Linked DNA regions of Aromatoleum petrolei. The protein of the gene in region 1 interacts with the protein of each later gene in a pairwise test. Links are inferred from orthologs where the notes say so. Each region holds a gene or a part of one and is shown in the gene's direction. Other genes may lie near its edges.

Region 1 (4,304 bases):
TGTTGCCCTGACGGGGCGCGACATGAGGAGCAAACCGGGTTCATCGTGGCTGGCATGCGTCGCGGCCGGGATCCTGCTGGCGCTGCCGCTCGCCCCGTCGGCCATGGCGCAGTCGGGGCCGTCATCTGCGATGGATCCCGCCCGCACGGCGTCGCTGTCGGCGGCAAGTCGCCGTATCGAGGATCACTTCGTGGCCGAGGTCGCCCGCATCACGGGTACGACGCCAGCCCGCGTGCGTCGGGCCATGCCGGACGAACGGCGCATCACGTCCACGGCGTCACGATTGATCTCGGCGCTGGAAGTCGATCTTGGAGCACCGCTCACGCCCGAGCAGCAGGCCGAAATTCTGGATGCTGACCAGGCGCGCAAAGTCTCCCTGATGAAGGCACGCGAGGCGGCACGCGGGCGCTGATTCCCATTGACGGTCGGACGTACAGACAGCGGCAGCGGCCGAATTGGGGCGCGGGGGAGGTTGGGGATCGGGTAAAATTTGCCGATGACTGCCTCTCACGAACCTCGCTTCATCCACCTTCGTCTGCATACCGAGTACTCGATTTCGGACGGCATCGTCCAGATCGATCAGGCGATCGCCCGCGCGGCCGCCGACGGCATGCCGGCGCTGGGCATTTCCGACCTCGCCAACCTGTTTGGCATGGTCAAGTTCTACAAGGGCGCACGCGGCAAGGGCATGAAGCCCGTCATCGGCGTCGACGCCTGGATCACCAACGACACCGATCGCGACAAGCCCTTCCGCGCCCTGCTCATCTGCAAGAGTCGCAAGGGCTACGGGCAGCTGTGTGAGCTGCTGACGCGCGCTTTCCTCGACAACAAGTACCGCGGGCGCGCCGAGATTCGCCGCGACTGGTTCGCCGACGGCGCGGCGTCGGATCTGCTGTGCCTGTCCGGTGCGCGCGAGGGGGAAGTGGGGCAGGCACTGGCAAACGGCAACGTCGAACTTGCCGATCGGGTGGCCGCCGAATGGGCCGCATTGTTCCCCGGCGCCTACTACATCGAACTGCAGCGCGCAGGCAATGCGGGCGCCGAGGGGTACGTACGCCAGGCGGTGCAGCTGGCCGGCAGGCTGGGGCTGCCGGTGGTGGCGACCCACCCCGTGCAGTTCCTCAAGCGCGAGGATTTCAAGGCCCACGAGGCACGCGTGTGCATCGCTCAAGGCTATGTGCTGGCCGACAAGCGTCGCCCGCGGGACTACACCGAGGAGCAATACCTCAAGAGCCAGGACGAGATGTGCGAGCTCTTCGCCGACATCCCGGAGGCGCTCGAGAATTCGGTCGAAATCGCACGCCGCTGTTCGCTGACGGTCCAACTGGGCAAGAATTTCCTGCCGCAGTTTCCCACGCCCGAAGGGATGACCCTCGACGACTTCCTGATCGCGGAGGCCAAGGCTGGCCTGGAAGTGCGGCTGGAGGAGCTGTATCCGGACGATGCAGAACGTGAGCGCCAGCGTCCGACCTACGAGGCGCGGCTCAAGTTCGAAACCGACACCATCATCCAGATGGGCTTCCCCGGCTACTTCCTGATCGTTGCGGACTTCATCAACTGGGGCAAGCACAATGGTGTGCCGGTAGGCCCCGGTCGCGGCTCGGGTGCGGGCTCTCTGGTTGCCTACAGTCTGCGCATTACCGACCTGGATCCGCTCGCTTACGCACTGCTGTTCGAGCGCTTCCTGAACCCCGAGCGTGTGTCGATGCCCGACTTCGACATCGACTTCTGCCAGGACAACCGCTACCGCGTGATCGAGTATGTGCGCGAGCGCTACGGCAAGGATGCGGTCAGCCAGATCGCGACCTTCGGTACCATGGCGTCCAAGGCGGTGGTGCGCGACGTCGGCCGCGTGCTCGATCTGCCCTATGGCCTGTGCGACCGGCTCTCCAAGCTGATCCCGATCGAAGGCGCGAAGCCCGTCTCGCTGGCGAAGGCCTACGAGATGGAGCCGCAGATCGGCGAAATGATGAAGGACGGCAACGACGGCGAGTCGGTGCAGGAGTTGTGGAGCCTTGCCGAGCCGCTGGAAGGCCTGTCCCGCAACGTCGGCATGCACGCCGGCGGCGTGCTCATCGCGCCCGGAAAGCTCACCGACTTCTGTCCGCTCTACATCGCCGACGGTGACGACGCGACGCCGGTGTCGCAGTTCGACAAGGACGACGTCGAGGCGGTCGGCCTGGTGAAGTTCGACTTCCTCGGCCTGCGCAACCTCACCATCATCGAGCTCGCGGTCGAGTACGTCGAACGTCTCACCGGGGAGAAGCCCAACCTCGCCGCGCTGCCGTTCACCGACCCCGCCGCCTACCAGATCCTGAAGGACGCGAATACCACCGCGATCTTCCAGGTCGAATCGGACGGCATGAAGAAGCTCCTCAAGAAGCTCGCGCCCGACCGCTTCGAGGACATCATCGCGGTGCTTGCGCTCTACCGTCCGGGCCCGCTCGGCTCGGGCATGGTGGACGACTTCATCCTGCGCAAGAAGGGGCAGCAGGAGATCGACTACTTCCATCCGGACCTCAAGCCCTGCCTGGAGCCGACCTACGGCGTGATCGTGTATCAGGAACAGGTGATGCAGATCTCGCAGATCATCGGCGGCTATACGCTAGGCGGCGCCGACATGCTGCGCCGCGCGATGGGCAAGAAGAAACCGGAGGAGATGGCCAAGCACCGCGAGACGATTGCCGCCGGTGCGAAGCAGAAGGGCTACGACCCGGCGCTCGCGGAGCAGCTCTTCGACCTGATGACGAAGTTCGCGGAGTACGGCTTCAACAAGTCGCACACTGCCGCCTACGCCGTGGTCACCTACCATACGGCGTGGCTCAAGGCGCACCACTGCGCGGCCTTCATGGCCGCGACCATGTCGGCGGACCTCGACAACACCGACACGATCAAGATCTTCTTCGAGGACACGATCGCGAACGGAATCACGGTCCTGCCGCCTGACGTGAACCAGTCCGACTACCGCTTCGTTCCCACGGATCGGAAGACGATCCGCTACGGTCTGGGTGCGGTGAAGGGTGTGGGCGAGCCGGCAGTGCGCTCCATCCTCGAAGCGCGCAAGAGTGGCGGAGCGTACACGGATCTGTTCGATTTCTGCGCGCGCGTGGACCGGCGCATGGTCAACCGCCGCGTGATCGAGGCGCTGATCCGTTCGGGTGCGTTCGATACCATCGAACCCAGCGGCACGGCCGATCGCGCGCGTCTGCTCGCGACCGTGAGCCTCGCGATGGAAGCGGCCGAGCAGGCGGCCGCGAACGCCATGCAGGGGGGGCTGTTCGACCTTGTGCCGGAGGCCGCCGGCGCGGCGCCTCAGTACGCGAACGTGCGCCCGTGGACGGAGCGCGAGCGCTTGAAGGAGGAGAAGACCGCGATCGGTTTCTTCCTCTCTGGCCATCCGTTCAACAGTTTCCGCGAGGAAGTGCGCCGCTTCATCCGTCGTCCGCTGTCGCAGCTCGAACCCTCGCGCGATCTCGCGATGCTGGCGGGCGTGGTGATGGACGTGCGCACCAAGATGACCAATCGCGGCAAGATGGCGTTTGTCGTGCTCGACGACGGCTCACAGGTGCGGGAGGTGTCAGTCTTTTCCGAAGCGTTCGACGCGAACCGCAGCAAGATCGTCACCGACGAAGTGTTGGTGGTCGAAGGCAAGGTCAGCAACGACGACTTTACCGGCGGGCTGCGTATCGTCGCCGACAAGCTGCTGTCGCTCGGCGAAGCGCGTTCCCGCTTTGCCAAGGCGCTCCAGATCAGCGTCAATGGCGAAGTGAAAGGCGCGGGGGGGGCAGTTGCGGCAGCGGACAAGCTCGAAACGCTACTCTCGCCTTTCCGCGACGGCGGCTGCCCGGTTTCGCTGCGCTATCGGAACGAGCAGGCGGAGGCCGAACTGCCCCTCGGCGCGGCCTGGCGGGTGCGTCTCGACGATGCCTTGCTCGACAGCCTGCGGGAGTGGCTCCCGCACGAATCGGTCGAGGTCCTCTACCCCAATTGATATGGGCACAAAAAAGGCCGCGGCCCTTGCGGGCGCGGCCTTTCGGCTGATCCGGCAGGGGCGGTCAGAGTTCCTTGGCGTGCTCGGCCAGATACTCCGCGACGCCTGCGGTGCTGGCCTTCATGCCCGCTTTGCCCTTGTTCCAGCCGGCCGGGCAGACTTCGCCGTGCTCTTCGGTGAACTGTAGCGCGTCGACCATGCGGATCATCTCGTCGATGTTGCGGCCCAGCGGCAGGTCATTGACGACCTGGTGGCGCACGACGCCGTTCTTGTCGATCAGGAAGGAGCCGCGGAAGGCGACGCCAGCGTCGGC
Region 2 (3,299 bases), 910 kb from region 1 along the record:
GCGCCGCCGTCGGCGCAGCCGAAATCCACGGTCGAGAAGGGCGCGGCGATGTAGAAGGGCACGCCGTGTTCGCGCGCGGCGAGCGCCTTCAGATAGGTGCCGACCTTGTTCGCCGCGTCACCGTTGGCGGCCACGCGGTCGGCGCCGGTGATCACGACGTCGACCTCGCCGCGCGCGAGCAGGATGCCCGCCGCGTTGTCGGCGATGAGGCGCAGCGGCACGCCCGCTTCGCGCAGTTCCCATGCGGTGAGCAGTCCCTGGTTGCGCGGGCGCGTTTCGCTGACCCACACCTCGACTGCGAGACCGAGCGCCTTTGCCGCATACACGGGGGCGAGGGCGGTGCCGGCGCCGCAAGTGGCGAGCCAGCCCGCGTTGCAGTGGGTCATCACGCGCAGCGGGCGATCGAGTCCGGCGGCGAGGCGTTCGAGGATCGCGAGGCCGTGTCCGCCGATCGCGGCGCACATCTCGGCGTCGTCGCGGTGGATCGTCTCGGCTTCGCGCCAGGCCGCGGCGTGGCGCTCGGCCGGGGTGACGAGGGACAGGCGTTCGCGCATCTTTCCGAGCGCCCAGTGCAGGTTCACGGCGGTCGGGCGGGTTGCAGCCAGTGTCGTCAGTGCCTGCTCGAGGCGGACATCGCTCGCATCGGCCGCGAGGGCGATCGCGACGCCGTAAGCTGCCGTCGCCCCGATGAGCGGGGCGCCGCGCACCTGCATCGCGTGGATCGCGGTCGCGACCTCGTCGAGCGAGGTCAAGCGGCGCAGCTCGCACGCGTGCGGCAGCAGGGTCTGGTCGAGGATGACGACGGCGTCGCCGTCGCGGCGGATCGTGGGAATGGGCTGGGTAAACATCGCGCCATTTTATCCGCGCGGCGGGTCTGCGAGAATGTGACGCTCCCAGGCCCCAACCGAGTTGCCATGCCCCACTTCCCCGCCCCGCTCGAATCCCGCCTGCCGAATGTCGGCACGACGATCTTCACCGTGATGTCGCGCCTCGCGCAGGAGTGCGGAGCGATCAACCTGTCGCAGGGCTTCCCCGATTTTAACGCCGAGGACGTGTTGTTCGAGCGCGTCGCGCACTGGATGCGCACGGGACACAACCAGTACGCGCCGATGGGCGGCGTCGCGCCGCTGCGCGAGGCGATCGCGCGCAAGGTTTCCACGCTCTACGGCACCGCGTACGACCCCGAGACCGAGGTCACGGTGACGGCCGGTGCGACGCAGGCGCTATTTACCGCGGTCGCGGCGCTCGTGCGACCGGGCGACGAGGTCATCGTGTTCGAGCCGGTGTACGACTCGTACGCGCCGGCAATCGAGCTGCAGGGCGGGCGCGTCGTGCGCATGCAGCTGGCAGCGCCGGACTACCGGCCGGACTGGGGCGCGGTGGCCGAGGCGATCACGCCGCGCACGCGCATGATCATGATCAACAGCCCGCACAACCCGACCGCCACGGTATGGACGGCCGGCGACATGGCGCGGCTGGCGGCGCTGACGCACGGCACCGGCATCGTCATCGTCTCCGACGAGGTGTATGAGCACATCGTCTTCGACGGCCTGCGCCACGAGAGCTGCGCCCGCCATCCGGAACTGGCCGCGCGCAGCCTGATCGTGTCGAGCTTCGGCAAGACCTACCACATCACCGGCTGGAAGGTCGGCTACGTCGTCGGGCCGCGCGAGCTGATGGCGGAATTCCGCAAGGTGCACCAGTTCAACGTGTTCACGGTGAATACGCCGGTGCAGCTCGCGCTCGCGGACTACATGGCCGATGCGTCGCGCCACGAGAAGCTCGCGGCCTTCTACCAGGGCAAGCGCGACTTCTTCCGTGAAGCGCTCGCAGGTTCGCGCTTCGCGCTGCTGCCCTCGTCTGGCACCTATTTCCAGCTCGCGCGCTACGGCGCGATCTCGGACGAGCCCGATACCGTCTTTGCGCAGCGGCTCACGCGCGAGACGGGGGTGGCCGCAATCCCCGTGTCGGCCTTCTTTGCCGACGGGCGTGACGAGCGCGTGATCCGCTTCTGCTTCGCGAAGAACGAGGCGACGCTGGCGGCAGCGTGCGAACGCCTGCAGAAGGTCTGATGCGGAGCGCGTGCTAGACTCTCCCGCTTGGTATTCCCGTAACTGGTCCGGCAACCCGCTACCGTTCGGGCTGAGCCTGTCGAAACCCTGCTCATGCCCTTCGACAAGCTCAGGGCGAACGGTGGTATCTGCCAGCCGTCTTGGTAAATCCGTATCGTGCGAAACCTGCTCCTCTTGGTCCTTGCCCTGGTCGGCATCTGGTGGGTGCGCCGCGCCCTGAACCGGCCGGGCGACGGTGACACGCCGGCAGGCAAGCAGACTGGCGAGCGCCGCAAGGGCGTGCCTGAGCGCATGGTCGCCTGCGGCTATTGCGGCGTCCACGTTCCCGAGAGCGAGGGCGTGCGCGACGGTGAGCGCTTCTTCTGTTGCGAGGAGCATCGCCGGCTAGGCACGCAGCGCCAGGAACCCTGAATATGCGTGCCGCCGCGGACGAACGCCGCGACCTCGCGCGCCGGGGCCCCCTGCGCTACCTGAACCTCTTCCGCCTGATCCTCGCGGGGCTCTTCCTCGTCGCCGGCCTCGAACTCAATCTGGGCGCGGAGGCGCCGCAAGTCTTCAACGCCGCGGCCTTTGCCTACCTCGCCGCGGTGCTGGCGCTGGGATTCCCCGACGCTGCACGCCGCTTCGGCGTAGACCGCATCATCACCGCGCAGGTTGTGATCGACATTGCCGTCCTCGCGGTGATGATGTGGGCCAGCGGCGGCTACCGCAGCGGCATGCCCGTGCTGATGATGGTCGTCCTCGCCGCGGCAGGGCTCGTCGCCGAAGGGCGCATGGTCCTGTTCTATGCCGCGCTCGCGACCGTCGCCGTACTGGGCGAAAACGTCTGGCGTTTCGTTGCCGGCGAGCGCGCGGCGGACTTCCTGCAGGTCGCCTTCGTCTGCACCGCCTTCTTCGGCATCGCGATCACGGCGCGCTTTCTCGCGCTGCGCGCCAAGGCCAACGAATCGCTCGCGGTGCAGCGCGGCGAGGCGCTCGCCAAGCAGCAGGCGGTCAACGAGCGCATCATTCATGACATGCAGGACGGCGTGCTGGTCGTTGCGGCCGACGGCATCGTCCGCCAGGCCAATCCGCGCGCGGCGGAGCTGCTGGGCTTGAGCAGCGTCGACGGCCTGCGCCTGACCGACGTCGATGAGAATTTCGCCGATGTGCCCGCCTGCTGCAGCGTTCCCGAAGGCAGTCTGCGCCGCCTCGGGCCAGCCGGAAAACTGCTGCGCTGCCGGGCGG

The links.
Region 2: the proteins of dnaE (region 1) and ToN1_RS09240 interact in binary tests that used the Escherichia coli proteins (3 or more experiments, as listed by UniProt). The link is inferred for Aromatoleum petrolei from one-to-one orthologs.

What each region holds. Positions count from the first base shown.
Region 1 is NZ_CP059560.1:1,114,639-1,118,942, reverse strand. What follows is about bases 195-4,191. They hold dnaE (DNA polymerase III subunit alpha), read left to right. Parts: upstream 195-496; coding sequence 497-3,991; downstream 3,992-4,191. Other genes in these bases: ToN1_RS05040 (peroxiredoxin), read right to left, coding at 4,056-4,191; ToN1_RS05050 (hypothetical protein), read left to right, coding at 195-412. Outside these bases: ToN1_RS05055 (quinone oxidoreductase family protein), read left to right, coding at 1-11; more of ToN1_RS05050, read left to right, coding at 23-194; more of ToN1_RS05040, read right to left, coding at 4,192-4,304. UniProt on the Escherichia coli protein: DNA polymerase III is a complex, multichain enzyme responsible for most of the replicative synthesis in bacteria. This DNA polymerase also exhibits 3' to 5' exonuclease activity. The alpha chain is the DNA polymerase catalytic subunit.
Region 2 is NZ_CP059560.1:2,019,481-2,022,779, reverse strand. The notes cover bases 2-2,993. They hold ToN1_RS09240 (pyridoxal phosphate-dependent aminotransferase), read left to right. Parts: upstream 2-914; coding sequence 915-2,072; downstream 2,073-2,993. Other genes in these bases: ToN1_RS09230 (sensor histidine kinase), read left to right, coding at 2,486-2,993; ToN1_RS09235 (PP0621 family protein), read left to right, coding at 2,229-2,483; mtnA (S-methyl-5-thioribose-1-phosphate isomerase), read right to left, coding at 2-848. Also shown: more of mtnA, read right to left, coding at 1-1; more of ToN1_RS09230, read left to right, coding at 2,994-3,299. UniProt on the Escherichia coli protein: Shows aminotransferase activity with methionine and histidine as substrates, and to a lesser extent also with phenylalanine.